4 regions of the Rhizobium sp. 01L419 genome follow, and region 3 is predicted to be linked to each of the others. Evidence: riboswitches for the same ligand, from Rfam matches in the RefSeq annotation. Region 3 holds a riboswitch; each other region holds the start of a gene.
What was found. A riboswitch is a leader RNA that binds a small molecule or an ion and turns the genes downstream of it on or off. The one in region 3 is predicted to bind cobalamin.
Positions count from the first base shown of each region.

Region 1: it holds a riboswitch for cobalamin, as region 3 does, so the genes downstream of both, AC1DUP_RS22785 (ABC transporter substrate-binding protein) here and cobU (bifunctional adenosylcobinamide kinase/adenosylcobinamide-phosphate guanylyltransferase) in region 3, are expected to answer to the same signal.
Region 2: it holds a riboswitch for cobalamin, as region 3 does, so the genes downstream of both, nrdH (glutaredoxin-like protein NrdH) here and cobU (bifunctional adenosylcobinamide kinase/adenosylcobinamide-phosphate guanylyltransferase) in region 3, are expected to answer to the same signal.
Region 4: it holds a riboswitch for cobalamin, as region 3 does, so the genes downstream of both, bluB (5,6-dimethylbenzimidazole synthase) here and cobU (bifunctional adenosylcobinamide kinase/adenosylcobinamide-phosphate guanylyltransferase) in region 3, are expected to answer to the same signal.

Region 1 covers NZ_JBFTSM010000012.1:75,443-82,948, forward strand. Annotated here, with positions in the region: gene AC1DUP_RS22760 (hypothetical protein) at 1-40, shown strand, start outside; gene AC1DUP_RS22765 (transporter substrate-binding domain-containing protein) at 57-1,190, opposite strand; gene AC1DUP_RS22770 (class I SAM-dependent methyltransferase) at 1,384-2,157, opposite strand; gene AC1DUP_RS22775 (ABC transporter ATP-binding protein) at 2,161-2,925, opposite strand; gene AC1DUP_RS22780 (FecCD family ABC transporter permease) at 2,922-3,962, opposite strand; gene AC1DUP_RS22785 (ABC transporter substrate-binding protein) at 3,959-4,990, opposite strand; cobalamin riboswitch at 5,171-5,453, opposite strand; gene AC1DUP_RS22790 (hypothetical protein) at 5,509-6,741, opposite strand; gene AC1DUP_RS22795 (arylsulfatase) at 6,983-7,506, opposite strand, start outside.
Region 2 covers NZ_JBFTSM010000028.1:23,819-31,324, forward strand. Annotated here, with positions in the region: gene AC1DUP_RS34040 (adenylate/guanylate cyclase domain-containing protein) at 1-692, opposite strand, end outside; gene nrdF (class 1b ribonucleoside-diphosphate reductase subunit beta) at 788-1,762, opposite strand; gene nrdE (class 1b ribonucleoside-diphosphate reductase subunit alpha) at 1,942-4,110, opposite strand; gene nrdI (class Ib ribonucleoside-diphosphate reductase assembly flavoprotein NrdI) at 4,089-4,502, opposite strand; gene nrdH (glutaredoxin-like protein NrdH) at 4,516-4,737, opposite strand; cobalamin riboswitch at 5,004-5,230, opposite strand; gene metE (5-methyltetrahydropteroyltriglutamate--homocysteine S-methyltransferase) at 5,407-7,506, opposite strand, start outside.
Region 3 covers NZ_JBFTSM010000001.1:704,287-711,792, reverse strand. Annotated here, with positions in the region: gene cobN (cobaltochelatase subunit CobN) at 1-3,534, opposite strand, end outside; gene cobW (cobalamin biosynthesis protein CobW) at 3,547-4,593, opposite strand; gene cobU (bifunctional adenosylcobinamide kinase/adenosylcobinamide-phosphate guanylyltransferase) at 4,598-5,107, opposite strand; cobalamin riboswitch at 5,318-5,711, opposite strand; gene AC1DUP_RS03500 (chloride channel protein) at 5,919-7,506, shown strand, end outside.
Region 4 covers NZ_JBFTSM010000034.1:26,327-33,832, forward strand. Annotated here, with positions in the region: gene AC1DUP_RS35475 (DUF2865 domain-containing protein) at 1-825, shown strand, start outside; gene AC1DUP_RS35480 (LysR family transcriptional regulator) at 856-1,710, opposite strand; gene AC1DUP_RS35485 (MFS transporter) at 1,845-3,389, shown strand; gene bluB (5,6-dimethylbenzimidazole synthase) at 3,422-4,108, opposite strand; cobalamin riboswitch at 4,151-4,340, opposite strand; gene AC1DUP_RS35495 (MFS transporter) at 4,492-5,907, shown strand; gene AC1DUP_RS35500 (3-deoxy-7-phosphoheptulonate synthase) at 6,149-7,216, shown strand.

The sequences.
Region 1 (7,506 bases), on a different contig from region 3:
CGCCGCCGTCGATCATACTGCGGATCCGGGGAACTGGTGAGCCGCCCGGCAATACCTCACTTCTTCTCGCCCAGATACCGAAACAGGGTGTCTTTCCAGGCGTCGTCGTGGATTGCTTCGAGAATGGCGACATCGATCGCCTTCCGGTAACGGCTGCCGGCGGGCATCGCCATGCCGTAGTTCTGCGGCTCGAAGACCGTGTCCAGCACCTGCACGCTGCCGGGAAACTGCTGTTCGGCGGTCCAGGAGAGCAGCGGCTTGTCGTAGACGAAGGCGTCGATAGTGCCTGATGTCAACGCCCGGAAGCCGTCCTGCACCTTGTCGAAATCGCGGTGCCGGATGTGCTCGCCATCGAGAAAACCTGTCGTGGCGGAGCCGGTGACCGCGCCGACGCGCACCCTCGGCAGGTCTTCGGCGCCGTTCACCAGCCCCCTGATCTGGCGCGTGGTGAGCGCGGAGGTGACGCTTGCGGTGAAGACCGCGATGGTGATGATCGACATGACCATCCAGAGGATCGCCAGGGTTCGACCGCCGAGCGTTTTAGGGCCGCGATGGCCGGTGCTTGCCTGCGTCATCGCTTCGGCCGACCACCAGATGCTGGCGCCGAGCCCTCTGGCCGCGCCGCCGCCGAAATCCTCGTTGTGGCGGTGCTCGAAGAGCCAGATCAGGGCGCCCACCGCCAGCGAAATACCGATAAGCGCGCCGACCGCCTGAAGAAAACCGAGGGAGGTCATCGTCTGCGTGATCTCGTACCAGACGGAGACGCTCTGGACGGAGACGGCGATGCCGAGGCCGGTATTGTAAAACGGCTGGGAGAAATCGACATTGCGTTCCCTGTCGGCGGTGATGGTGATGGCCGCGACCGAGAGGTCGTAGTCGCCGCGCTTCGTGGCATCGAGCAGACTCTGGACCGAGGGTTCCTCGACCAGCCGGTATTTGACGCCGAGCCTGTCGGCGATCTGCTGCCAGAGATCAATCGAAAGGCCGGTCCAGGTGCCGTCGGGCTCCTTCATGGCAAAAGGCGGGGCTTCCTTGGTGCCGACCACCAGTTCGCGGTTGGGAAATTCAGGCGGGGCGGCAAACGCGTGCCGTGGGAAGGATACGGCCAGACAAAGGAAAAACGCCAGAATGGCGAACGGCAGAGTCCGGCGCCTGCTTTTGCCGGATGAGGGCGCGGTGGTCTTTGCCATAACACCTTTCCCTTCCTGCATCAGGCGAACTGCCGCTTCGTTCGTGGATCATCCTGAACGGCTGACGGCGTCCGGCAAGTACGCAACGGTAAATGCAACGATCATTTACGGTGACGGGCATTTGGCACAGGCTGGTTTCAGATCTCGGCAAATCACCACGCATCCAGAAATGGGCGTGCGGCAAATGCAGGCATCAGGGCCGCCGGCAGGCGAGGATGAAGCGCCGGTAGACGAGGGTTCGGAGCCTGTTTCGGATATTGGCATTCTTGCGCTGCGCCCTCGCGATCGGGGTGTGGGAGTGAAGCGCGATGTCCGTAAAGCCTGCCGATCTCAAGAGCGGCAGGAGCATGTTGGGGCGGAGACCCTGGCCGAAGGGCAGGGCTGACATGATGCGGGCGTGGCGGGTGCTGAGCGCGCCGTCATAGTTCTTGTCGGCGCCGACGAGGCGGTCGATCCAGGAGATCAGCAGGCTGGCGATGCGGCCGGTCGGTTTCGGGCCTGCCCAGTCGCCATCGAAGAAGAGCAACAGGCCGCCGGGCTTGAGGATGCGGAACCATTCGCGAAAGGTTTCCTCCGGCCGGGTCAGCGTCCAGACGAGGTGGCGGCAGATGATGGCGTCATAGCTCGCGTCCGGTTCCAGGGTGTTTTCGGCGTCTGCAAGGATGAAGCGCAGGCGCTGCTTGCCGGCATGTTTGGCGCGGGCAACTTTCAGCATCGCTTCGGAGAAATCGAGTGCGGTGACGTCATGGCCGAGATCGTGGATCAGGCGCGTCACTTCGCCGGTGCCGCAGGCAAGTTCCAGCACGCGTTTCGGCTCGGGGCCGATGGCTTTGCGGATCGGCTTCTGCCAGGCGTCTGCCTCCGGGCCGGGGGCGATCCTGTGGCCGAAGGCGAGGTCAAAGGTTTCCGAGCGCTTCGACCAGTAGTCGCGGATCTCTTCCTTGAGATCGAAATTCACTCCATCCATGTCTTACCCCATCCGATACTGGATATGTGCGCGGCCATGCACGGGTGATTTTTCGATATGGGCGCGCACGCCGAAGACGCGGGCGATCAGCGCTTCGGTCAGCACCTCCTCGGGCGTGCCTGCGGCCACGACCTCGCCCTTCTGCAGCACGGCCAAGTGGTCGCAGAACATCGCTGCCAGATTGAGATCGTGCAGCGCGATGATGGAGGTGAGGCCGAGTTTGGCGACCAGGGCCAGGATATCGAGCTGGTGCTGGATATCGAGATGGTTGGTCGGCTCGTCGAGCAGCAGTTCGCTTGGCGTCTGGGCCAGCGCCCGGGCGATATGCACCCGTTGCCGCTCGCCGCCAGACAGTGTCTGCCAGAGCTGGCCGGCGCGTTCGCCCATGTCGACGCGGGCGAGTGCTTCTTCGACCGCGGCATCGTCATCGGGTGCCCAGGACGAGAGGAGGCCGCGATGCGGCGTGCGGCCGAGGCGGACGATATCGCGCACGGTGAGCTGCGTATCCGTCGTCGTCTGCTGCTCGACGAAAGCGATGCGGCGGGCAAGGGCGGCGCGCGAGAGGCCGGAGACATCATCGTCGCCGAGGCGGATGATGCCGGATCTGACCTGCCGCAGCCGGCAGATCAGGCGGAGCAGACTCGATTTTCCGGAGCCGTTCGGCCCGAGCAGGCCGAGCACCTTGCCCTTTTTGACCGATATGCTGACGCCATTGACGATGACGGTATTGCCGGCGGCATAGGTGACCTTGTCGACTGATATGCTCATGCGCTTCTCCGCACGCGATAAAGGATGATGGCGAAGGCCGGTGCGCCGAAGAGCGCGGTGACGACGCCGATCGGCAGGATCTGCTGCGGAATGATGATGCGCGAGACGATGTCGGCGCCGACCATGAAGATCGCCCCGCCAAGCGCTGTCGCCGGCAGCAGGCGGCCATGGGCTGGGCCGACCAGGAAGCGGGCGGCATGGGGAATGACGAGGCCGACGAAGCCGATGGAGCCGACCATGCTGACGACGCTTGCGGTCATCGCAGCCGTGACGGCGAGCAGGGTGAACTGCACCCGGCGCACGGCGATGCCGAGGGAAGCTGCGGCATCCGTGCCGAAGGCGAAGGCATCCAGCGCACGCACATGGGCAAGGCAGATGACGAAGCCTGTCAGTGCGACCGGCAGGGAGAGATAGACATCCGGCCAGCGCACGCCGCTCAGCGACCCCAACAGCCAGAAGAGCACGCCGCGGGCCTGTTCGGCATTGGCCGACGTGGTGACGATATAGGAGGTCAGCGCATTGAAGAGCTGCGAGCCCGCCACGCCGCAGAGAATGATGCGCTCGCTGGTGCCGCCCACACCGGCTGCCAGAATGCCGACCAGCAGGAAGGCAATGACGGCGCCGATGAAGGCGCCGGCGGAGAGGCTGAGCACGCCATAGCCGAAGCCAAGGATCATGACGCAGACGGCCCCGGTAGAGGCGCCGGCCGAAATGCCGAGCACGTAGGGTTCGGCGAGCGGATTGCGCAGCAGCGCCTGCAACACCGTGCCGCAGAGCGCCAGCGACGCACCGGCACTGGCCGCCACCAGCGCGCGGCTGAGGCGGTAATCCCAGACGATGCCCTGATGAATGCGGCTGAGCTCGAATGCCGTGCCGAACAGGCGATTGGACACCGCCTTTGCCGTGGTGGCGAGAGGAATGGCGATCTCGCCTATAGACACGGCAAGGCTCACCATCAGCCCGAGCAGGACGAAGGCGGCGATGGTGAGCGCGGCGAGCGCCCACCATTTCCTCTGTCGCAAGGCAGCCTGGCTCACTGCGTCAGACCGAAGGACTTGATGCCCTTTGCGAGCGTTTCGATACCGTCGATCGTGCGGATCGTCGGGTTCATCGACTGCGCGTCCATCATGATGAAGCGCTTGTTTTTCACCGTATCGAGTTCACTGGTGACCGGATCATTCTCCAGGAAACCCACCTTCACCTTGGGATCGTCGGCGGCATAGCGACGGCGGTCCATGGTGGCTATGACGATGACAGCGGGATTGGCCTGCGCAATGGTTTCCCAGCCGACGAGGGGCCATTCCTCTTCCGTCGTCACGACGTTCTTGGCGCCGAGCGTCTTCAGGATATAGGCCGGCGCGCTGTTCTTGCCGGCGATGAAGGCATCGCCTTTCACTTCCTTGCTGGAGAACCAGAAGACCACGGGCAGGTTCTTGCTTGAAGCGCCGGCAACGGAGGCAACGGCGGCGGCCTCGCGCGTCTTCAGGTCGGCGATCAGCGCATCGCCGCGGTCCTTGATGTCGAAGATCTCGGCGAGTTCGGCGATTTCCTGATAGATCAGGTCCATCGTGAACAGTTCCCTGCGCACGCCATCGCCGCCATCGGTGTTGATCTTGGCGACGCAATCGGCAGGCGCGACATAGGTGTTGATGCCGAGGTCTTTGAATTGCTCGCGCTTGCCGACGGAGCCTTGCGTGCCGACATGCCATTCGAATTCGGCGGCTACCAGATCGGGCTCGGCACCGACGACGGATTCGAAGCTCGGGTCGTTGTCGGCCAGCCGTTTGATCTTGCTGTTGGCCTCGGCATATTGCGGCAGGACCGGGCCGACCCAGACGGCCGTGCCGGCGATCTTGTCGGCAAGGCCGAGCGAGAAGAGCACTTCGGTCATGCCCTGGCCGATCGAAACGATCTTGGCCGGGGCCTTGTCGAACGTGACCGGCTGGCCGCAATTGGTAAGGGTGAGGGGGTATCGGGTGGCGGCGAAGGCGGGGGCTGCGAGGCCGGCCAGGCAAAAGCCGGCGAGCCCGAGCGCAAGGGAAAAGCCTGGAAGTAACTGGCGCATTGGAAACTCTCGATCGGAAGGAAAAGGGCTAGCGGACGCCGGCGCGCGCAGATGCGTGAGCCAAGCGTGGAGGGAGAGGGCTAGCGGCGGGTGGTCCAATCGGGACGGATCGCGTGCGGCAAGCGGCAGGGATTAAGGTCAATCATGTCTGCTCCTTGTCCGGGCATCCCCGCCCGGCTGATTGGATCGTGATTGACGGCAGGTCTCCTGGCTCACGGATGTCAGTCGGTCATCTGCCTTCCCGCGCTTTCGCACAGTGGCATGGCCCTGAGGCCTTGGAGTGACCGGCTCGCTTGTCATGTCCTGATATGAATGGCGCACCATACATTCCGGGATATAACCAGCAATCCGCTTACAGTTGCGGGGGCAGCCACGGTCTTGGTCCCTTTTGGGTCGTCCGCACCGTGTTCCCTATTAATCCCCTCGAAGCTCTCCTCGGGGAACCGTCGTCCTGATCTATGACGCCGCCGTGGGCGACGTCAAGCACCGGATTCGAAGTGTCCCGGGTCCGGAGTCGCTCAGTGGCTGGCGCCCGAGCCGCCGGCGGCGACGAGCGCGAAGGGCTGGCCCTCGACGGGGATCGTGCGCGTTTCCTTCAGCGTTTCGCTACTGACGAGGCGGATCAGGCTGTGGCGAGGATCGGTGATGGCGATATTATCGCCGGCCACGGCCAGCCGCGGCCGCGGATCGCGCCAATGCCCATCCTTGCTGTAGGGCTCCGTGACGGTTTCCGATCTGACGATCTCGCCCTTCACCGTATCGAGCAAGTGCAGCTTGCCGTCCTCGGTGAGGATATAGGCATTCTGGAACCGTGCCGGATCGAGCACGAAATCGACGCGGCGGGTCGGAAGGTCTATGACGCGGTAGGGTGTTTCGGTGCTGTCGGGATCGATCAGCACCACCTTGTCCTCCCCGTAATTGCCGAGGAAGAACTGCATGGAGCGCCCTCCAAGCAGGGTCGAGACCTTGCCTCGCGGCAGCGACGCGCCATAGCCGAGCATCTCCAGTTTGGGGCCTTTCGTGCCGCCGGGGCGGGCGACGAGCACGCCTTCCTCGCAACCGAAGGCGACGAGGCGGGCGGAGGTCGCCTCGCCATGCAGGCCGGTGCAGGGCGCGACATCGCCCGCCTGTTGTCCGTCATGGTCGAGCACGCGCAGGCCAAGGCGCGGCGGCAACTCGCCTTCCTTGACCGGCGCCTGCATGTTCGGCACTGAAACCAGCAGGTGATTGCCCATCGGCACCGCGACGCCGTGATGGGCGGCGATGGTGTTGAAAGCCTTCGGCTCCGGCTTTGCCTGCAGCAGGCTACTTTCCTTCAGGAGATCGAAGCGGTCGGTGCGGTCGTAGAAGATCGCCACGTCATCGCCATGCGTCACGACATGGCCCGGCTTCTCGCCCTTTATCGTCGCGCCGATCAGCTTCGGCGGCGTCACTGCGAGATCGCGATGCTCCCCATGATCGGAAAGGACAATGCCGGTATCGATGACATGAATGGTATTCTCATCGCCCTGGACGGCAAAGACCGTGCGCCCGGTGTCGCTCAGCGACAGGGCGGCATAAGCCTTGAGATCGAAGCGACCGATCTGTCTGCCGCTCGCAAGATCGATGGCGCGGACGACCGGCAGGCTGTGATCAGCCACGAAAAGCCGCCAGCTTTCTTGCTGTTCCTCCTCGGCGCGGGAAGCCGATGGCAGGGCGGCGGAGGTGAGCGCGGTGGCGACTGCGAAGACAGCGAAAAGGCGCCGGGGCATGAAATCTCCTTTAATGTAATAACATTACATCTTCGTTGTTATAAAGTTACATTTGCCTTGTCCAGTCCTGGTTGTCGGATTTTTGAGAAATTAGGGCGCTGGCCTCGTTTGATGTTTGGCCGGCTTTCATCGTGACCGGATCGCAACGTCAAGCACGAGCAGTGAGAACTGTTGCCGGTGGAGGGGAACGTCGGCTGCAGCAGGCGGCGCGGCGGCCGCCTGCTGCAGTGATGTTTTGCAATCAGTTCTTCGGCGCCGACAGTTTCTGCATGACTTCGTCGAGATTGAAGCTCGCGGGCTTCTGACGGACGGGGAATTCCGCGAAGCTTTGCAGCCATTTCCCGACGATCGCCTGCGAGGGAACGATGACGAAGGCGCGGTCGAAGAACCATTTTTCGTATTCGATGGATTCGTCGCCGCGTTCAAAGGGATCGGCCCTGAGGTTGAAGAGGAGCGGGGCCCTCAGTTCGGTGAATGGCTGGCGCCAGACGCCGATGCCCGTGTGATCCTGCGACTTGAAGACGACCTTCCAGTTCAGCACGCGCACGGCGACCAGTTCGCCATCGTCGTTCCAGTAGAGGAAATCGCGGCGCGGCGTCTCGTTTACGCTTCCAGACAGGAAGGGCATGAGATTGTAGCCGTCGAGATGCACCTTGAACGTCTTGGTGCCGGCGGTGTAGCCGGTCAGGCATTTCGCCACGATATCCGGTTCGCCTGCCGCCGCGCAGAATGTCGGGATCAGGTCGTAATGCGAGAAGGCCTCGT
Region 2 (7,506 bases), on a different contig from region 3:
ATCATGATCGCCGCGCCGACGGTCGTACCACTGCCTCGGGTAATGACGCCGGAAAGAATCTGTTCACTCGCATGCGGCCCGACATAGGTCTGCAGCAGCGTGCGCGCCATGATGTTCTTCAGCCGGATCTCGCTGACCAGCGTCAGGGCGGGCAGCAGGTCGCGCAGAAAATCCAGGTGTTCGCCGGTAAAACCGCCCGGTCGATTGGTCGAAAAGGTCACGACGTGGCGCTTGTCAAACGTGTGGTCGATCGGCCAGGCGATATATTCGGAATAGCCTTCGTCGCGCAGCTCCTGGTAGAAGGGATTGTCGTCGCCCTCCCACAAATCCTCCAGGTTCTTCCGCACCTCGTTGGCGCCGTTGTGGATCTCGTTGACCGGGCTATTCAGATACTGCGGCGTATTTTCCACGCCATAGGCAAACGTATTGATCTTTGCCTCCTTCATACCCTCGGCCCAAAGGATACGCGCGCCGATCCATTGCGGATGATTTGTGCGGAAATGCAGGCTGGAGCGTGTCACCGGCACGCCGGCGGCCAGCAGCTTCTCGCACATTTCCATCAGGATATTATCGATGAAGCGCTCGCCGCGCGTCTCGTTCACCAGCCAGTCAAGAATCCGCCTCCGGCGGATCGGCCACACGCCTTCGACGGTTTCGTTGGCCACAGCGGCCTTGTTGACAGAGGACTTCATCGAAAACTCCCGCTACGCCACATTCAACTGAATCTGCTCGCGCTGAATGTGGGCGATGGCGGGCCCGATGATAAGGGGCTTCGTGAAGTTAGGCCTCAGAAATCCCAGTCTTCGTCTTCCGTCGCGACTGCCTTGCCGATGACATAGGAGGAGCCGGAGCCGGAGAAGAAGTCGTGGTTCTCGTCGGCATTCGGAGATAGCGCCGACAGGATCGCCGGATTGACCTTGCAGGCTTCAGCCGGGAACAGCGCCTCGTAACCGAGGTTCATCAGCGCCTTGTTGGCATTGTAATGCAGGAATTTCTTGACGTCCTCGGTCAACCCGACGCTGTCATAGAGCGCTTCGGTATATTTCGCCTCGTTATCGTAGAGCTCGAGCAGCAGGTCGAAGGCAAAATCCTTGATCTCCTGCCGGCGCTCTTCGGAAAGCTTTTCAAGTCCGCGCTGGAACTTGTAGCCTATGTAATAACCGTGCACGGCCTCGTCTCTGATAATGAGGCGGATCATATCGGCCGTATTGGTGAGCTTTGCGCGGCTTGACCAGTACATCGGCAGATAGAAGCCGGAATAGAAGAGGAAGCTCTCGAGGAAGACGCTCGCGACCTTCTTCTTCAGGGGATCGCCGGACGCATAGTGCTCCATGATCAGCGCCGACTTCTTCTGCAGGAACTCGTTCTCTTCCGACCAGCGATAGGCATCGTCGACATCTGGCGTCAGGCAGAGCGTCGAGAAGATCGAGGAATAGGAGCGTGCATGCACCGCTTCCATGAAGGAGATGTTGGAGAGCACCGCCTCCTCATGCGGCGTCGCCGCATCCGCCATCAGCTTGACGGAACCGACACCGTTCTGGATCGTGTCGAGCAGCGTCAGCCCGGTGAAGACGCGGATCGTCAGCTGCTGTTCGGCCGACGTCAGTGTCCCCCAGGAGGGAATGTCGTTCGACAGCGGCACCTTTTCCGGCAGCCAGAAATTGCCGGTCAGACGGTTCCAGACTTCGAGATCCTTGTCGTCCTCGATACGGTTCCAGTTGATGGCGCGCACGCGGGAGATCGGCTTGATGGATATGTTCATGGGGCGGTCTTTCTTCCACAAATTCTAACGGAGTACGGAGCCCCCTCACCCTGCCCTCTCCCCGATGGGGAGAGGGGGACGCCGTGCAAGCGGCTTGTCTCTTCTCCCCATCGGGGAGAAGGTGCCGGCAGGCGGATGAGGGGGCTACGGGCTCGAAACTCTCGGCCAGCAGCCCAAAATCAAAGCGTGCAGGAAACGCAGCCCTGCACCTCGGTGCCGGACAGCGCCATCTGGCGAAGGCGGATGTAGTAGATCGTCTTGATGCCCTTCTTCCAGGCATGGATCTGGGCACGGTTGATATCGCGTGTCGTTGCCGTGTCGCGGAAGAACAGCGTCAGCGACAGGCCCTGGTCGACATGCTGGGTCGCCGCCGCATAGGTGTCGATGATCTTCTCAGGGCCGATCTCGTACGCATCCTGATAATAGTCGAGATTGTCGTTGGTCATGAACGGCGCCGGATAATAGACGCGGCCGATCTTGCCTTCCTTGCGGATCTCGATCTTCGAGACGATCGGATGGATCGAGGAGGTCGAGTGGTTGATGTAGGAGATCGAGCCCGTCGGCGGCACCGCCTGCAGGTTCTGGTTATAGAGACCGGAGGCCATCACAGCCTTTTTCAGTTCGAGCCAGTCTTCCTGTGTCGGGATATGAATGCCGGCATCATCAAACAGCGCCTGCACCCTCTCGGTAGCCGGCTTCCATTCCCGGTCGGTATATTTGTCGAAATAGTCGCCGGTGGCATATTTCGAATTCTCGAAGCCCTTGAAGCTCGCACCACGCTCGACCGCAAGGCGGTTGGAAGCGCGGATCGCGTGATAGGTCACCGTGTAGAAATAGATATTGGTGAAATCGACGCCCTCTTCCGAACCGTAATGGATGCGCTCGCGGGCGAGATATCCATGCAGGTTCATCTGTCCCAGGCCGATCGCGTGGCTGTCATCATTGCCCTTCTCGATCGACGGCACCGAGGAGATATGGCTCATGTCGGAAACGGCTGTCAGCGCCCGGATCGAGGTCTCGATCGTCTTGCCGAAATCGGACGAATCCATCGCCATGGCGATGTTCAACGAGCCGAGATTGCAGGAGATATCCTTGCCCATCACCTTATAGGAAAGGTCGTCGTTGAATTCACTCGCTTCGCTGACCTGCAGGATTTCCGAGCAGAGATTGCTCATGCTGATGCGGCCGGCGATCGGGTTTGCCCGGTTCACCGTGTCTTCGAACATGATGTAGGGATAGCCACTCTCGAACTGGATTTCGGCAATCACCTGGAAGAATTCGCGCGCCTTGATCTTCTTTTTGGTGATACGGGCATCCGCCACCATCTCGCGGTACTTTTCCGTCACCGATATCTCGGTAAAGGGCACGCCATAGACCCGCTCCACGTCATAGGGCGAGAAGAGGTACATATCCTCATTGTTCTTGGCGAGCTCGAAGGTGATGTCGGGCACGACGACGCCGAGCGACAGCGTCTTGATGCGGATCTTTTCGTCGGCATTTTCGCGCTTGGTATCGAGGAAGCGCATGATGTCGGGATGGTGGGCGTTGAGATAGACGGCACCCGCACCCTGCCGAGCACCGAGCTGGTTGGCATAGGAGAACGAGTCTTCGAGCAGCTTCATGACGGGGATGATGCCGGAAGACTGGTTTTCGATCTGCTTGATCGGCGCACCGGCCTCGCGGATGTTCGTCAGCGACAGCGCCACGCCGCCGCCACGCTTGGAGAGCTGCAGTGCGGAATTGATGGAGCGGCCGATCGATTCCATATTATCTTCGACACGCAGCAGGAAGCACGAGACGAGCTCGCCGCGCTGCTTCTTGCCGGCGTTGAGGAAGGTCGGCGTAGCCGGCTGGAAACGGCCGGTGATGATCTCTTCGACCAGATCGCGGGCAAGCTGCTCATTACCCTCGGCAAGGGCCAGCGCCACCATGCAGATACGGTCCTCGTAGCGCTCGAGATAGCGCTTACCGTCGAATGTCTTCAGCGTATAGCTGGTGTAATATTTGAAGGCGCCGAGAAAGGTCGGGAACCGGAACTTCTTGGCATAGGCTTCGTCGAAGAGGTCGCGGACGAAATTGAAGGAATACTGATCGAGCACTTCCTGCTCGTAATAACCTTCCGTGACCAGATAATCGAGTTTCTCCCGGAGATTATGGAAGAACACTGTGTTCTGGTTCACGTGCTGCAGGAAATACTGCTTGGCCGCCATGCGGTCCTTTTCGAGCTGGATCTTGCCCTGCTCGTCATAGAGGTTCAGCATTGCGTTCAGCGCGTGATAATCCAGCGCATCCGCTGCCTTTAGCGGTTTTGCGCCCGCATCCCGCGTCAGATTTGTCCCCGTGTCCAAAATCGTCCCATCCCGTCTTTGACATTGGCGACATCCTCGGCAGTCCCCAGAAGCTCGAACCGGTAGAGGTACGGCACCTGGCATTTCTGCGAGATCACGTCGCCGGCAAGCCCGTAGGTCTCGCCGAAATTGCTGTTGCCCGCAGCAATGACGCCACGGATGTTGGAGCGGTTTTCCGCATCGTTGAGGAAACGGATCACCTGCTTGGGCACGGCCCCCTTTACGACCCCTGGGCCGCCATCCCCGCAATAGGTGGGCGAGATCAGCACATAGGGTTCGCGGATGTGGATGTCTTCAGCGCCTACGGGAATGCGCGCCGCGCGCAGTCCCAGCTTCTCGACGAAACGATGGGTATTTTCGGACTGGCTGGAAAAATAGACGATCAGGCCCACCGTTCCTCTCCTATCAGGAGAGCGCGCTGATCATATCAGGGCGGAAGCCCGCCCAATGGTTCTCACCGGCAACGACGACCGGAACCTGCATGTAGCCCATGCCGCGCACGCGATCGAGCGCGTCGGCATCTTCGGAAATGTCGATGATTTCATAGTCTACGCCCAGACGATCGAGGGCGCGGTAGGTCGCGGTGCACTGAACGCAGGCAGGCTTGCTGTAAACGGTAACGCTCATCATGTTCCTCGTGATGTCAATGGATTCCGGACGCAGAACTAGGGTCGGGCGCCTTACGGCGTCCGGGGCAACGCTTGAGAATGATCTGACAAAGTTGGCGCTTTACACGCCTTGCATTATCCCTCGCAGGATGTGCGTGGGCGGCGGTTTTGATGCTCTCGACATGACTTCAACCCCGAAGTGCTCATGCGGACGTTCGGGGCAGCGCAACAGGTGCGGATTTGATCCGCCTGACATGCACGCAACCTTCCGGACACCCCGCCCGTGGACGTTTCTCGTTCAAGGCAGGTCTCCTGGCTCGCGGGTCGAAGCACCCTGCCCGCAGCCTTCCCAAAGCATCATGCCTCAGTGACCTGAAATCGGACAGTTGCTCGCCGCTTACAGTTGCGGGGGCAGCTCCGGCCTTGTTTCGCCTTCATGGCAAAACGCACCGTATTCCCGTCTTAGCCCTCAATCCTGACGAATCGAAGGAACCTTGAACACTAGATATAGTACTCGAATCGAAGTTGACGTCAACGGATGGTTTGTCCGTCGCGTTACGGCATGTTTGAAATTGCTACATTCCTGTGAAAAACATGGATAACGGCTGGTTAACAGCAGCAGGCTGTGGAGAAGGCCGCCGAGGCGAGAGCCGACCTATAGCCGGCTCTGCAGGAATCGATTAGGCGCTCAGACGTGAGTCATCGCTGCGGCACCACGTAACAGCCGGGCGGCGGCCACCATGTTGACGAGCGCCGGGCGCACTTCTTCCCACTTACGGGTCTTCAATCCGCAATCAGGATTGATCCAGAGCTGTCCATCCGTCAGACGCTCGCGCGCCAGCGTCAGAAGCTCGGTCATTTCCTCGACATCGGGAACGCGCGGCGAATGGATGTCATAAACACCGGGGCCGATCTCGTTAGGATATTTATAGCTGCGGAAGGCTTCCAGCAGTTCCATCTTCGAGCGTGAGGTCTCGATGGAAATCACGTCGGCATCCATGGCCGCAATGGCGTCGATAATCTGATTGAACTCCGAGTAGCACATATGTGTGTGGATCTGGGTTTCGTCGGAAACACCGGATGAGCACAGGCGGAAACTTTCCACCGCCCAGTCGAGATAGGTCTTCCAGTCCACTTTGCGCAACGGCAGACCTTCGCGAAGGGCCGCCTCGTCGATCTGGATCATCGCAGCACCCGCCTGTTCGAGATCAAGCACCTCGTCGCGGATCGCCAGCGCGATCTGCCGGCTGACATCGGCGCGGGAGAGATCGTCGCGGACGAACGACCAACTCAGGATCGTCACCGGCCCCGTCAGCATGCCCTTCACCGGCTTCTGCGTCAGCGACTGCGCATAACGCCACCACTCGACTGTCATGGGCTTCGGCCGGGAGATGTCGCCGAAGATGATCGGGGGGCGGACATAACGGGAACCATAGCTCTGCACCCAGGCATGCTGCGTGAAGGCGAAGCCGGAAAGCTGCTCGCCAAAATACTGCACCATGTCGTTGCGCTCGAATTCGCCATGGACGAGCACATCGAGGCCGATTTCCTCCTGCCAGCGGATCGCCGCTTCGGTCTCCTTTTTCAGGAAGGCATCATAATCCGCCTCGCTGATCGCCCCCTTTGTGAAAGCAGAGCGAGATTTGCGCACATCATCCGTCTGCGGAAAGGAGCCAATCGTCGTCGTCGGGAAAAGCGGCAGGCGAAGCTTTCGTTCCTGCAGGCCGGTGCGCTCCGCAAAGTCACTGCTGCGCGTCTTCATCGCCTCGTCGATTGCGGCAACCCGCTGCCTGACCTTCATGTCATGCACACGCACTGATGCAGCACGCAAGCCAACGGCTCGCGACGCGGCCGCGATCACCTCTGAAGCCGTGCCGGGGTCGCCTAACGCTGCAAGTTCGTCCAGCTTCTGGGTCGCGAAAGCGAGCCATGACCTCAACTCGTCGTCCAGTCCGGTCTCCAACTCCAGATCGATCGGCACATGCAGCAGGGAGCATGACGGTGCGATCTGCAGCCGATCAGCACCGAAATGCTGGATCAGCGGCTCGATCCTTTTCAGGATCGCAGCCAGATCCGCCTTCCAGATATTGCGCCCGTCGATGACGCCGAGTGACAGAGTCAGGTCGCCTGGCGCCTTGAGAAGGGCATCGATCTGCTGCGGAGCACGAACGAGATCGACATGCAGGCCCGCGACCGGCAGCGCAAGTGCCGTTGGCAAGTTGTCGCCGATGTCGCCGAAATAGGTGGCAAGCATGATCTTCAGGTTCGGCACCAGCTCATGCAGCGCGCGATAGGCATGTTTCAGCGCCGCCTGCTCTTCTCCCGTTATATCCAGCACCAAGCACGGTTCGTCGATCTGCACCCAGTCGGCACCGGCAGCACTCAGTTCCGCCAGCACCCTCGCATAGACCGGCAACAGGCGCTCCAGCAGGCTGATCGGCGCAAAACCGTCCTCGGTTCCCTTGGCGAGTTTCAGGAAGGTGACCGGACCGAGGATGACCGGCCGGGTGTGTATGCCAAGGGTCTTGGCTTCGATGAAGGCATCGAGCGGCTTGTTTGCCGTCATCGCAAAGGACTGATCGGGACCGAGTTCCGGCACCATGTAGTGATAGTTCGTGTCGAACCACTTCGTCATTTCCAGCGCCGGCACGCCATGTCCGTGATGGTGCTGATGGCCGCAATCGGCATGCGCCGCATCGCCGGTCGAGCCGCGCGCCATGGCGAAATAGGTATCGAGCGCAACAGGGCCGCCCTTCCAGCCATAGGTCGAAGGAATGGCGCCGACCAT
Region 3 (7,506 bases):
CCGTTCCTCGAACACCCCGCGCTCGGCCTGCCCCTCCTCGCCCGCGCCATAGGCATAGCTGCCCCAGACGAGATAGGCCTCAGCCAGATCGGCCCGCCGCTCCCAGCCCTTCTCGTCGATCAGCGCCTGCAGGCCCGCACCATAGGCGCCGGGCTTCGAGCCGAAGATGCGATAGCCGGCCCGCTTTGCGGCGGCCTTCTCATCGAGCCCGGCAGCGGTCAGCCGCGCCGCCTCGCCGCGCATGCGCTCGGCAATCGGGTTATCCGCGGCATCCTCCTCGAGCGCGCCGACGGCTCGGATCGCCTTGTCGAAGAGCGCGATCTGCTCCGGGAATGCATCGCGGAAAAAGCCCGATATACGCAGCGTCACATCCACCCGCGGCCGCCGCAACATGGCGGGCGGAATGATCTCGTAGCCGGTGACCCGCCGCGAGGCCATGTCCCACACGGGCTTGACGCCGATCAGGGCCAGCGCCTGGGCAATATCGTCGCCACCGGTGCGCATGTTCGACGTGCCCCAGGCCGTCAGCCCGAAGGAGACGGGCCATTCGCCGTGATCCTGTACGTAACGGCGGATCAGCAATTCTGCGGATTTCTTGCCGAGCTCATAGGCTGCCGGCGTTGGCACCGCGCGGCTGTCGACGGAGTAGAAATTCCGCCCCGTCGGCAGGACGTCAGGCCGCCCGCGTGTCGGCGCTCCGGACGGGCCGGGTGGGATGAAACGGCCGTCGAGGCCGCGCAGGAGGGCGTCAATCTCGGCGGGGCCGCAGGCGAGGATAGATGGCTTCAGGCGGGCCTCGATTTCGTCGAGTACCCGTCTGGTTTGGAACCAGAGAATTGGGCATGCGAGTTCGCCGGAGACGAGCTTGGCGGCGAGCAGTTCGATGCGCTCGACCGTATCGCCGTTGGTGCGCCAGGGAGCGTCGGTAATATCGGCGAGGATTGGTGGACGTGGACCAGTCCAAAGCGCTGCCATATCGCAATCGAGAGGATCGAAGGAACGCTGAAGCGCGCGGCTCCCCTTCTCCCCAGCGGGGAGAAGGTGGCCCGAAGGGTCGGATGAGGGGGCCGCAGACTCGGCTTCGCCTATGCTCAGCCGCTCGCTCCTACCGTCGCTCACCCCCTCATCTGTCCTGACGGACATCTTCTCCCCGCTGGGGAGAAGCGGGAAACTGAACCCAGCATCCCCGGCAATCGCGCGCTGCAAACTCGCATCCTCACCCTCACCCAGCCCACGCGGCACCCGCGCCAGCGCCACGGTGAGATCCGTCAGCAGGCGCCCCTCGGGCGACAATCCAAACACATGCAGCCCGTCACGGATCTGCATTTCCTTGAGATCGCAGAGATAGGCATCGAGCTTCTTCAGCGCCTCGCCTTCGCTCTCACCCTTGGCAATCCCCGCATCACGATCGAGCCCGATATCCGCAACAAGATCGAGGATTTGCCGCGAGAGCAGCCGGATGCGCCTGGGATCACCACCCGACGCCTCGTAATATTCATCGACCAGCGCCTCCAGATCCTTCAGCGGCCCGTAGCTTTCGGCCCGCGTCAGCGGCGGCGTCAGATGGTCGATGATGACGGCAGCCGTGCGGCGCTTGGCCTGCGTGCCCTCGCCGGGATCGTTGACGATGAAGGGATAGAGATGCGGCAGCGGCCCGAGGATCGCTTCGGGATAGCAGGTCTCCGACAGCGCCAGAGACTTGCCCGGCAGCCATTCCAGATTGCCGTGCTTGCCCATGTGAATGACGGCCTGCGCGCCGAATTCTTCGCGCAGGAAAGCGTAGAAAGCGAGATAGCCGTGCGGCGGCACGAGATCGGGCGAGTGATAGCTTTCCTTCGGATCGATATTATAGCCGCGCGCCGGCTGGATACCGATCAGCAAGTCGCCGAACCGCGCAAAAGGCAGGGCGAAAGCGCCATCGCGGACATAGGGATCGCTCTCCGGCAAACCCCAGCGCGCGCTGACTTCATCCTGAATCTGAGCGGGAAGAGATTCCAGGAAATCATTGTATCGACTCAGGGAAATCGTTTCGCGCACGACCTTGCCATCGAAGCCGGAATTGGTCGGCCCCTGCATCAGATGCCGTATCAACGCATCGCCATCATCAGGAATATCGGCGACCGGATAACCGGCCTTCTTCATCGTCCGCATGACTTCGATCGTGCCGGCTGGCGTATCGAGGCCGACGCCATTGCCGAGCCGTCCGTCGCGGTTCGGATAATTCGCCATGACGAGCGCGACCCGCCGTCCCTCCACAGGCATCTGCCGCAGCCGCGCCCAGTTAGCCGCAAGCGCAGCGACATAGCGCATGCGCCCGGCATCCGGATCGCTGGAAACGATATTGGCCTCGACCGCAGCATCGTAGCGCGCCGCCGATTTGAAGGAGACGGCGCGCGACAGTACCCGGCCGTCCACCTCCGGCAACGCGACATTCATGCCGAGATCACGCGCCGACAAGCCTTGTGAGGAAGCGGCCCAGGCTTCCCGCGACGAAGCGGAAAAGATCGCCTGCAGCACGATGGCGTCATTGGCCTCCAGCACTGTCGGCTGGCGATCGGCGCCGGGTGCGGAGACGGCAAAGCCGGTCGTGTTGATGACGACATCGGGCTTGAGGTCGGCGAAGATAGATTCAAGTATGCCTTTGGAGACGGGATCCTTGAGGCTGTAAGCGAAGACCGGCAGCGGGCGCAGGCCCTGTGCCTGCAAGGCTTCGATGAGTGCTTCGACAGGGCGGGTTTCGCCGCTTTGAACGAGGGCGCGGTAGAATGCGATGGCGACAGTCGGCACCGACCGTCCCTTCTCCCCATCGGGGAGAAGGTGGCCCGAAGGGTCGGATGAGGGGGCCACGCCACAAACCTCGCCATCGTACTCCCGCTGCTCGCTTCCTCCGTCGCTCGCCTCCCTCATCTGCCCTGTCGGGCATCTTTTCCCCGCTGGGGAGAAGGCAGAACCTGCTACCGCCTTCCACTCCTCAATCCCGACAAGCCCCCGCCCCGGCCACCAGATCCCCGCCTTCATCAGCGGCGCGGCCGGCGCCGGCTTCTCCGCCCCGGACAGCATCGCCGCCGCATAGGCCAGAAAGCCCCGCGCATTGGCGTCACCGCCCTCGATCAGATACCCCCAGAGCGCATTCAGATCATCGAGCGCCAGATTCGAAAACGGCGTCAGCCCCGCATCCGGCCGCGCATCCCCCGGCAGCACCGCAATCAGCGCCCCGTTGCGGGCGGCAACCGCATGCAACGCCTCCAGCGCATAATGGAAATAGCTCGCCCCACCCAGCGCTCGCACGATGATCAGCTTCGCATGCCGCGCCGTGCGCTCGATATAGGTATCGACCGACATCGGATGCTTCAGGCTCATCAGGCTCGCAAGCCTCAGCGAATGCCCCGTCGCTCCGCCGCCATAAGCCGCGGCGATTGCCGCAAGCTCGGTGTCGGCGGCCGACAGGAACAGGATATCGCCCGGCGACTGGCCGAGGTCGATGGCCTCGTCCCCGTCGCTGATCGTTCCCTGTTGAGCCAGAAGCAGATGCATCGAAACTCCTTATTAGACCAGCGCCACAATCGCCTTGCGCACCGCGTCCTGATCCATCTCGTGCAGGCCGATGACGACGAGGCGCGTGCTGCGTGCTTCGCCCGGCGCCCAGGCGCGGTCGAAATACTGGTCGATGCGGGCACCCACGGCCTGCAGCTGCAAGCGCATCGGCTTGCCGGAGACATCGATGAAGCCCTTGAGGCGTAGCACGTCATGCTCGGCGATGATGCCCTTCAGCTTCTCGGTAAAGCCTGCCGCATCCGCAATCGCGCCGAGCTCGACGACGAAGCTGTCGAATTCGTCGTGATCGTGCGGCGTACCGTCCTCATGCTCCAGTTCGTGATGGGACTTGCGGTTGATCACATCGCCTTCGGTGCCGATGCCAAGGCCGAGCAGCACGCTTACGGGCACTTCGCCGTTCTTCGCTTCGATCATGACAGGCTTGCGGGCGATGCGCGAAGCAACTTCGCTCTTCACGCGGGAAAGACCTTCGGCGTCGATGAGATCGGTCTTGTTGAGCACGATGAGGTCGGCGCAGGTCAGCTGATCCTCGAAGAGCTCCTCGATCGGGCTTTCATGATCGAGCGATTCATCCTCGACGCGGCGTGCATTGACGGCATCATGGTCATCGGCAAACCGCCCGGCGGCGACGGCCGCGCTATCGACCACGGTGATGACGCCGTCAACGGTGACTTCGCTGCGAATATCCGGCCAGTTGAAAGCGGCTACCAGCGGCTGCGGCAAAGCAAGACCCGAGGTTTCGATGACGATATGATCAGGGCGCTGCTCGCGCTCCAGAAGCTTCGTCATGGTCGGAATGAAATCGTCGGCCACCGTGCAGCAGATGCAGCCATTGGTGAGTTCAATGATATCGTCCTCGGTGCAGTTCTCCGCCCCGCAGCCCTTCAGCACATCACCATCGACGCCGAGATCGCCGAACTCGTTGATGATGAGCGCAATCTTCTTGCCGCCGGCATTGGTGAGCAGGTTGCGGATCATGGTCGTCTTGCCGGCGCCGAGGAAGCCGGTGATTACGGTTGCGGGGATTTTCTGCTGCATGGAACTAACCCTTCATTTTCAGCGGCAGTCCTGCCGCGATAAAATAGACATCCGCGGCTTCTGCCGCGATCATTTGGTGCAGCCGGCCGGCATGGTCGCGGAACTCCCGCGCCATGCGATTCTCGGGCACGATACCGAGACCGACTTCATTGGAAACGATGACGAGCCGCGCCTTTGCCGTAGGAAGCCAGGTGGCAAGGGCGGCGGACTGGGCGGCGATATCGCGCTCGTCCATCATCAGGTTGGTGAGCCACAGTGTCAGGCAGTCGACGAGAACAGCCCTGCCCTCGCCGTCGATGGCGGCAAGGCGTTCGGTCAGATCCAGCGGCTCCTCATGCGTGGTCCAGGAAGGGCCGCGGTCGGCCTTGTGCTGGTCGATGCGCGCCCGCATTTCGTCGTCCCAGGCGCGGCCGGTGGCGATGTAGTGGCGGTCGAGGCCGCTGGCTGTCACGAGGTTTTCGGCAAAGCGGGATTTGCCGGAGCGGGCACCGCCGAGGATGAAGGTGGCGGTCATGCTCGGACGACCCTCGCAGAAAGCGCCGAACACAAGCAAAGCGTCAAATGACAGGAGTACCCTGCGGCCCCCTCATCCGACCCTTCGGGCCACCTTCTCCCCGCGGGGGAGAAGGGGAAACCCCACCGCACCACCAGAGGCAGCGCTGAATCATATCCTTCAGCCAAGACAACCTCCGTGCTGGCAGCGGGTGAATACCCAGAATGGGCATTATGCCCGGCATGGATGGCAGGTCTCCTGGCTCGCAGTTGTCGGCGGCGACCGGGGCGACCGTTTGCGGTCACCCCTGATCGTGCCAGCGGATCTGCCTCGCCTTCCCGGCTGCATCTCGTGAAAAGGCGGACGATTCGTAGAATTGGAGGCGTCCTGCCCCGGCTGATCACGATGCATTTCCAGTGGCTTTTCCGGCACCTGTCCCACCTTGCCCGCCTGCACCACGCAGGCTGCCGACGCAGCGGTCGAAATGCCGGATGGAAGACCCTGACTGCTCTACAGTCGCGGGGTCGGCTGTGATGAAAGCGCCCGGTTTGGGTCCGCCCCGTCACATTCCCTTTTCATCCGGAAGGCGTAACGCCGATCCGGAACCATCCATTATGTCTATTCATGGTTAGGCCCCCGCCCCCGCCATGTCAATTGGCGCACTGAGTGCATACAGCCCTCATCTCGACTTAGACTACAGATATTATCGTCTTTAATCAAAGGCTTACGTCACAAAAACTTTACGGCCCGGCCGGTATTTCGCCGCAATTGCCGCTCATACGGATGCCGGCCCCGCCCTTGACCTGCACTCCTGCTGCCTAGTTTCCCCATGATGCTCTCCCGAATGGATATCCGCCGCCTCGGCCCTCTTGGCACAGTCCTCGATCCGGGACGCATGCGCGCGCTCGTCCGACATAGCGAAATGGGCATGGTCTTTGCCGGCGCGCTCGTCGGTATCGCCTCGGGGCTTGCGGTCACCGCCATGAGCTACGTCTCGGAGGAGATGCACAGGCTGATCTTCGGCATCGACGGCACGACGAGGCTCAGCGCCTCGCAGATCGACAACAAGTTCCTGCTGATGGCCGCCCCGGTTGCTGGCGGCATGCTGCTCGGCCTGCTCATCTTCATTCTCGCCAGATGGCGCAAGAAGCCGATGGTCGACCCGATCGAGGCGAATGCGCTGCATGGCGGCCGCCTGTCGCTGACGGACAGCATCCTCGTCGCCATCCAGAATCTTGTCTCCAATGGTTTCGGCGCATCCGTGGGGCTGGAAGCGGGCTATACGCAGCTTGCCGCCGGCATCGCCTCGAAATTCGGGCTGAAGCTGCAGTTGCGCCGCTCCGACATGCGCGTCCTCGTCGGCTGCGGTGCGGCGGGCGCCATCGCTGCCGCCTTCAACGCGCCGCTGACGGGCGCCTTCTATGCCTTCGAGCTCATCATCGGCACCTACACGATCGTCTCTCTGACGCCTGTCGTCGTCGCCGCTCTTGTCGCTACGCTGGTCGCCCGTCTGCTCTCCGGCAGCGATTTCATCATCGATGTCGGCAGCTTCGGCGCGGTCGCCCCGGCCGATTACGTTCCGGCGCTGCTGCTTGGCGCTGTCTGCGCCGGCGTCGGCATCCTCATCATGCAGGGCGTCTCCTTCGTCGAGGAACTGGCGCGCAAAAGCTCCATCGCGCTGCCCTTCCGCCCGGCGCTCGGCGGCATCGTCGTCGGCCTCCTGGCGCTGGTCTCGCCGCAGGTGCTGGCCGCCGGCCACGGCGCGCTGCATCTGAACCTCGCCCATGAGATCACCATCCCGGCACTCATCGGCCTGTTTCTGCTGAAATCGGTGGCCTCTGCTGTCTCGATTGGCTCCGGTTTCAGGGGCGGCCTGTTCTTCGCCTCGCTCTTCATGGGTGCGCTGCTTGGCAAGCTCTTCGCCTACTCGGCCCCTTATTTCGCCGATGCCAGCCTGACGCCGGTTATCTATGCCGTCGTCGGCATGAGCTCGCTGGCCGTCGCCGTCATCGGCGGGCCGTTGACCATGACCTTCCTGGCGCTGGAGATCACCGGCGACTTTCCGATCACCGCTTTGGTGCTCGCCGCCGTCATCACCTCCTCGCTCGTGGTGCGCACGACCTTCGGCTATTCCTTCGCCACATGGCGCTTTCATCTGCGCGGCGAAAGCATCCGCAGCGCCCATGATGTCGGCTGGATCCGCAACCTGACCGTCGACAAGCTGATGCGATCAGATGTGAAGACGGCAAAACCCGGAATAACGCTGGACGAATTCAAGCAGGCCTTCCCGATCGGCTCGACGCAGCGCGTCATCCTCGTGGAAGAAGGCGACAAGTATGCCGGCCTCGTGCTGGTACCGGAAATCTACGCCAACCCCACCAGCGCGCAGGACGAAGCCCAGCAGCTGACCGATTTTATCC
Region 4 (7,506 bases), on a different contig from region 3:
TTCTGCACCGAGCTCGAGCAGGCTGAAGCCAAGATGGTGGACAATATCAGCTTCCTTCAGGATCGCCGCAACGAATTGCGCCAGTCCGGTACGGATGCGGCCCGCGAGGGCCTGATGGCCGCACTCGAAGACAATGGCTGCAACAGCGACAGCTTTGGCGAACCCGCTCCGAGCGACGTCTATGCCCCAGCTCCGAGCATCGAAGAGCAGGCCATGCGCGGCGATACGTTCATTCCGCTCGGCGGCGGCGAGCACTATGGCCTGCCGCGCGCCGAAATGCTCTCGCCTGTAAGCACCATCTGCGTGCGCACCTGCGACGGCGGCTTCTTCCCGATCAGCAACAACGCCACTTCGGTGGATTTCGGCCGCGATGCGGCGACGTGCTCGAAGATGTGCCCAGGCGTCGAGACGGAGCTCTTCTATCGCGACGTTTCCAGCACCGAGACCTCGAACATGATCTCGACGGCGACGGGAACGCCCTACAGCGCGATGAAAAACGCCTTCGCCTACAAGACCCGCGCGCCCGGCGAAAAATCCGCCTGCTCCTGCAATCTGACTGCCTATTACGAGCAGATGCGCAAGAGCCAGGCTGCCTACGCGCCGGCACCCGAACCGAAGGGCTCGATTACGACGATCAAGACGGAAGCCCCGAAGGCCGCGAGCGCGCCGCCTGCCCCGCAGCCGCAGGTGGCGGATCGTCCCTATGACCCCGCCGGTAACAAGGTTCGTCAGGTCGGCCCGCAATTCCTCGCCGGCGATCAGGGCAAGATCGATCTCGCCAATCCTGCAACATCGGGCCCGCAGCCCCAACAACAACAGCAATAGGGTATGATCTCGGCCGTCGGGACAGCGTCTTCAGTTTGAGGCGCGATGCTCCCTGAACGCTGCCGCCAGCGTGCGCAGTGCCGCGCGCGATTTGGCATCCGTTAGCGTCGAGTGCAGCACGACCTCCGAGGATGGTAGCGACGGCAGGCCGAACCGCTCGCTGACCTCGACCGTACCGACGGGTGCCAGGCGATAGGAAAAGGTCGAGACAGCAAGCCCGGCCGAAACGGCTGCGGTCACAGCCGAAGAGCCGCCGCCGAGGAAGACTTCCGCCCAGGGAATGCCCGCCGCATCGAGCGCCCGGGTGCAGACATCCCGCACCCTGCAGTTGGGCGACAGTGCTGCAAGACGCAGCGGCTCACCGCAGCGATATTCGAATTGCGGCGTTGCGAACCAGCCGAAATGCTCCGGTGCCAGAACCTCGCCGTCGCGCCGGTCCTCGTCCCGACGGACGATCGCCGCATCCAGATCGCCGCGGTCGAAGGCTGCAAGCAACTCGCAGGAATTGTCGAGCCGGACCTCGATCGTCAGCCCCGGATCATGGGCATTGAGGCGTGCAAGCAGCGTCGGCACTTCCGGGCCGGCGACATGGGCCGCAATGCCCAGCCTGAAATGACGGCGCGACGAGGAAAGTGCGGCGACCGCCCGGTCATGGGCCGCGAGGAATTCCCGTGCGGCATCAAGAAATACCGCGCCCTGTGCGGAAAGCCGCACCAGCCGCGGCGTGCGCTCGATCAGCCGGTGGCCGAGCCGCTCTTCCAGCCGTTTCAGCTTGACGCTGATCGCGCCCTGCGTGCTGCCAAGCTCACTGGCGGCGCGGGTGAAGCTCTTGTTCTCGGCGATCGTCACGAAGGCCTGAACGGAATCGACATCGAGCATGGTCATGGCATCTATCCGAAATTGTTGTGTCTGAAATAGTTAATCATCCAATTCTGTAATGTTCAAGCTCTGCTTATGCTGACGCAAATGGACGACATCGGATGTCACCGTTGTATGTCTCAACCTCGAAAGGCCAAAGCATGACCCCTGCCTCCCCTCCTTCCTCACGTATCAGAGGCATTATCGCCCTGATGGCCGCTTGCCTCTCCTCGCTCATGTTCGGCCTTGAAATATCGAGCGTCCCGGCAATTCTGCCGACGCTTGAAAAGGTGCTGCATGCCGATTTCAGCGCGCTGCAATGGATCATGAACGCCTACACGATTGCCGTCACCACGGTGCTGATGGCGGCCGGTACCTTTGCCGATCGTTACGGCCGCAAGCGTGTCTTCCTGATCGGCATTGCCGCCTTCGGCTTGACCTCGCTCGTCGCCGGCCTTGCGCAGGATGCCTCGCTGCTGATCGCCGCCCGCTTTCTGCAGGGCATGAGCGGCGGCGTCATGCTGATCTGCCAGGTCGCCGTTCTCTCCCATCAATTCCGGGAGGGCCGCGCCCGCAGCATGGCCTTCGGCTGGTGGGGCATCATCTTCGGGATCGGCCTCGGCTTCGGCCCGATCATCGGCGTTGCCATCGTGGCAGCCGCCGGCTGGCAATGGGTGTTTCTCATTCATGCGGTCCTTGCCGTCATCACCATAGCCCTCGCCGTAACCGGCATTGAGGAATCTCGTGACCCAAGTGCGGGACGGCTTGATTTTGCCGGCATCGCCACCCTTTCACTATCGGTCTTCTGCCTCGCCTTCTTCATCACGCAGGGGCCGGCCCTGGGCTTTGCCAGCCCCACGGCACTCGCCATTATCGCTCTTTGCGCGGTAAGCCTTATCGCCTTCGTCATTGCCGAGTGGCTGAACCCGCGGCCCATGTTCGATGCCTCGGTCTTCCGCATCCGCACTTTCTCGGGTGCGATCATCGGCTCGGCTGCCATGAACATCAGCTTCTGGCCCTTCATGATCTATCTGCCGATCTGGTATCAGGCCGGCCTCGGCTACGGCAGCCTTGCCGCCGGTCTCTCGCTGCTGGCCTATACGCTGCCGACCCTTGTCGTGCCGCCGTTTGCCGAGCGTCTTTCGCTGCGCTACCGGCCGGGCCTCGTCATTCCCGGCGGTCTCTTCACCATCGGCCTCGGCTTCCTGTTGATGAAGTCTGGCAGCGCCGCCACCGAGCCAAGCTGGCTGACCATGATGCCTGGCGCCCTGCTCTCAGGCATCGGATTGGGCTTCACCAACACTCCGGTCAGCAACACGACGACAGGCGCAGTCTCCAGCGATCGCGCCGGCATGGCCTCCGGTATCGACATGAGCGCCCGTATGATCTCGCTCGCCATCAACATCGCCGTCATGGGCTTCATCCTCTTCAACGGCGTCTTCTCGCATCTGAAGAGCGTCCTGCCGTCATCGATGGCGGCGGACGATCTCCGCTTGGCTGCCGAACGCATTTCCGCCGGCAATATCGCCTCCCTGCCCGATATCCCGGCCGCGACGGTGCATGATGCGCTCGTCCAGGGATTCGGCGCAGTCATGCTCTACGGCGCCGTCGGCGTCTGGCTGATGGCCGCCGCGAGCTTCCTCGTCTTCGGCCATTGGAAAGCCCCTGTTTGCGCCAGGGAATGCGATAGCCAGCCAGCCCAATGATGCAGACCCGCGCCGGCCCAATCCGGCGCGGTCTAGCCTTCCACCTGCCCCCAGCCGTCATGGAAGACCAGTTCTTCCAGCGGCATCCTTTGCCGCCAGCCTTTGACCGCCAGTTCCGGCTGATCGCAGAGCCGTTCGACGAAGCCGGCGCAGAGCCAGGCCACCACCTCGATATGATCGGGAATGCCGAGGATTTCCTTCAGGTCGCCCTCGCGAAAGATGCTGACCCAGCCGATGCCGACGCCTTCCGCTCTGGCAGCAAGCCACAGGTTCTGGACGGCGCAGACGGTGGAATAGCTGTCCATGCGCGGATTATGTGTGCGCCCCAGTACCACGCTGCCGCTGCGGGTAGGATCGCAGGTCACGCAGATGCCGAGTGGCGCCTCGACAATGCCTTCGAGCTTCAGCGAACGGTATTTTTCCTGCCGTTCGCTGTCGAACATGCGGGCCGCTTCCTCATTCGCCTTCACGAAAGCATCGCGCACCCGCGCCCTGACCTCGGCACTCTTCACCAGAATGAAATTCCACGGCTGCATGAAGCCGACCGAAGGCGCGTGATGCGCCGCCGTCAGCAGCCTTGTGACGAGATCATCCGGCAAAGGATCGGGCAGGAACTGGCTACGCACATCGCGCCGCGTCATGATCGCATGATAGACGGCCTCGCGTTCGGCCGCAGAAAAACCGGATGCCGGGCAAGCGGCATCATCAATGGGTCGCATCGTCAAATCCCCAACAACGCAACCGCCCGCCGTCCGCGCGGGTTGGGTCTATCTTGCCAGGCCGGTCTTCTGACTTGGCGTCATTCGCTTCGCCGCAGCCTTCCCGGCCTTGCGGCCAGTGGCGTGATAAGCGGCAAGCGTCAGCCTTACAGCGTTGGGCACGTTCCGGTCTCACACCGGATTCCCGATTCTCCCGCCTGTGAAAGCGGGCACCTGAAGGGTGATCTATGGCGTGGAAACGGCATGGCGGCAAGCTGCATGCGACATTCATTTCGTGGACAGTCCGGAAATGCTGGCCTAGAACGAAACCCGAATCCGACTGGCGCCGAAAGCGCCCCTTCATTCTCATTGCATTCCGGTTGCCCGTGTCCCGTCTAACGCCGATGATCCTCGCGGTCGCCCTGTTCATGGAACAGATGGATTCGACCGTGATTGCCACCAGCCTGCCTGCGATTGCTGCCGATATAGGCACTTCGCCGATCGCATTGAAGCTTGCGGTAACGAGCTACCTCGTGGCCTTAGCGATCTTCATTCCGATCAGCGGCTGGATGTCGGATCGCTTCGGTGCCCGCAATATTTTCCGCCTGGCGATCTTTGTCTTCATGGTCGGCTCCGTCGCCTGCGCTTTCTCCAATTCCATCGCCGCCTTCGTCATCTCCCGTCTCATTCAGGGTGCCGGCGGCTCGATGATGACGCCGGTCGGGCGATTGCTGCTGGTACGCGGTACGCCACGTCACCAGCTGGTGAATGCCATGGCCTGGCTCACCATTCCGGCGCTGATCGGCCCGATCATGGGACCGCCGATCGGCGGCTTCCTGACGACCTATCTCAGCTGGCACTGGATCTTCTGGATCAATGTGCCGATCGGCATTATCGGCATCATCCTCGTCACCCGCTTCCTGCCGGCTGTCGAACCGCGCAGACCGAAGCCGATGGATTTTCCGGGTTTCTTCCTGTCGGGCATCGGCTTTTCCGGTTTCGTCTTCGGCCTTTCGGTCATCAGCCTGCCGGCGGTTCCCGTCATCTACGGTTATGTTACCGTCGCTGTCGGCATCCTTTCCGGCATCCTTTATTTCATCCATGCCAGGCGCACGCCGCATCCGCTGCTCGACCCGAAAATGTTCCGCTATCCGATGTTCCGGGCATCGATCCTCGGCGCCTCGAATTTCCGCATGGGGCTCGGCGCGTTACCCTTTCTCATGCCGCTGATGCTGCAGCTCGGCTTCGGCATGACGCCGCTGCAATCAGGCTCGATCACCTTCGTCAGCGCGCTCGGTTCGATGGGCTCGAAATTCGCCGCCACCCGCACCTACAATGCCTTCGGCTTCCGCAACGTCATTGCGCTGACCACCTTCCTCGCCGCGATCTTCCTCGGTGTGAACGGCCTCTTCACCGTCGAAACGCCGCTCTATGTCATCATGGGCTGTCTTCTCGTCGGCGGCCTGCTGCGTTCCATGGCCTTCTCAGGCGTCAACGCCATGGCCTTCGGCGATGTGGACGAGGCCGACAGCAGCCAGGCAACCGCCATCAATGCGGTGGCCCAGCGCATCTCCATGGCCATGGGTGTTGCCGTCGCCGGCACGATCCTGGAAATCTCATCGAGCTTTCACGGCGGCAAGCTGCTGGTTTCCGATTTCCATATCGCCTTCTTCATGGTGGCTGGGATCTCCGCCCTTGCCTGCATCACCTTCCTGCGCCTGCCCGCCAATGCGGGCGAGGAACTGACGACGCGCCGCCGCAAGAACCGACATGCAGAGCCGGAGGAGGCACAAGGAGAGGCAATGGCGGAAAGCCGCTGAAAACCTCACGGATCGGTCATTTTCTCTCACAGATTCCGCGTGACAACTCCCATCGGCATAGCTACATAGGCTGCATGTCGATTTCGTCCGTTTATGCATCGCGATTTTATTCGTACCGCTGCTTCCAGCGGATGCGGGTCTGTGCGTAGACGAAACTAACGCAACGACAAACCCGAACAGCCGCTAGTCAACCTGGCGGCTTTTTTGTTCCGCACGGTATGACCAAACAGGAGAGCATACCGTGACTGACACTATTGATGATCTTCGCATCGTCGAGATCACCCCGCTGACCAAACCTGCCGATATCATCTCGGAAATCCCGCGTAGTGCCGCGGTCACCGAGACCGTGACCGGCACCCGCGACACGATCCACAATATCCTGACCGGCAAGGACGACCGCCAGCTGGTCATCATCGGCCCCTGCTCGATCCATGATCCGGCAGCCGCCCGCGAATACGCCTCCCGCCTGGTCGAGCAGCGACGACGCCTCTCCGGCGATCTCGAAATCGTCATGCGCGTCTATTTCGAAAAGCCCCGCACGACCGTCGGCTGGAAGGGCCTGATGAACGATCCGCATCTCGACGGCACCTATCGCATCGAGGAAGGCCTGCGTATCGCCCGCCGCCTGCTGCTCGATATCAACGCCATGGGCCTGCCGGCCGGCTGCGAATTCCTCGATACGATCACGCCGCAATACATCGCCGACCTCGTCAGCTACGGCGCCATCGGCGCGCGCACGACCGAAAGCCAGATCCACCGCCAGCTCGCCTCGGGTCTCTCCTGCCCGATCGGCTTCAAGAACGGCACGGATGGCAGCGCGCGCATCGCACTCGATGCGATCATGGCGGCTTCCCAGCCGCACCATTTCCCGGCCGTCACCAAGGACGGACAGGCAGCGATCGCCTCGACGCGCGGCAACGAGGACTGCCACATCATCCTGCGCGGCGGCAAGCGCCCGAATTATGAGGCAGCCGACGTGCAGGCCGTCATCGCCGAGGCCGTCAAGCTCGGTGTCGATCCGCGCATGCTGATCGATGCCAGCCACGCCAACAGCAGCAAGGACCCGATGAACCAGCCGAAGGTCGTCCACGACGTCGCCGGCCAGATCGTCGCCGGCAACCACCACATCAAGGGCATGATGATCGAGAGCAACCTCGTCGCCGGCCGCCAGGATCTCGTTCCCGGCAAGCCGCTCGTCTATGGCCAGTCGATCACCGATGGCTGCATCGGCTGGGATATGTCGGTCGACGTACTCGAGGATCTCGCCAAGGCCGTCCGCGACCGCCGCAAGGCCGCCGTCGCTGCCTGACCGACAGAATAAGGCGCGGCGGGTGAAATCCCGCCGCCAATTCACAGGGCGGTGCGGCACTCCCCCTTCTCCACAGCGGGGAGAAGGTGGCCCGAAGGGTCGGATGAGGGGGCTCCGGGTACGAATTCAGCTTATGTACCGCATCCGACAGGTCGCTGGTATATAACTGGCGACACCACATTTTTCGTTTCCATTCAGGCCAGCGCAGTGCCCGGAGCCCCCTCATCCGCCCTTCGGGCACCTTCTCCCCGTTGTGGAGAAGGGGAAAGCCGCGCCCGCTCGGCACACTC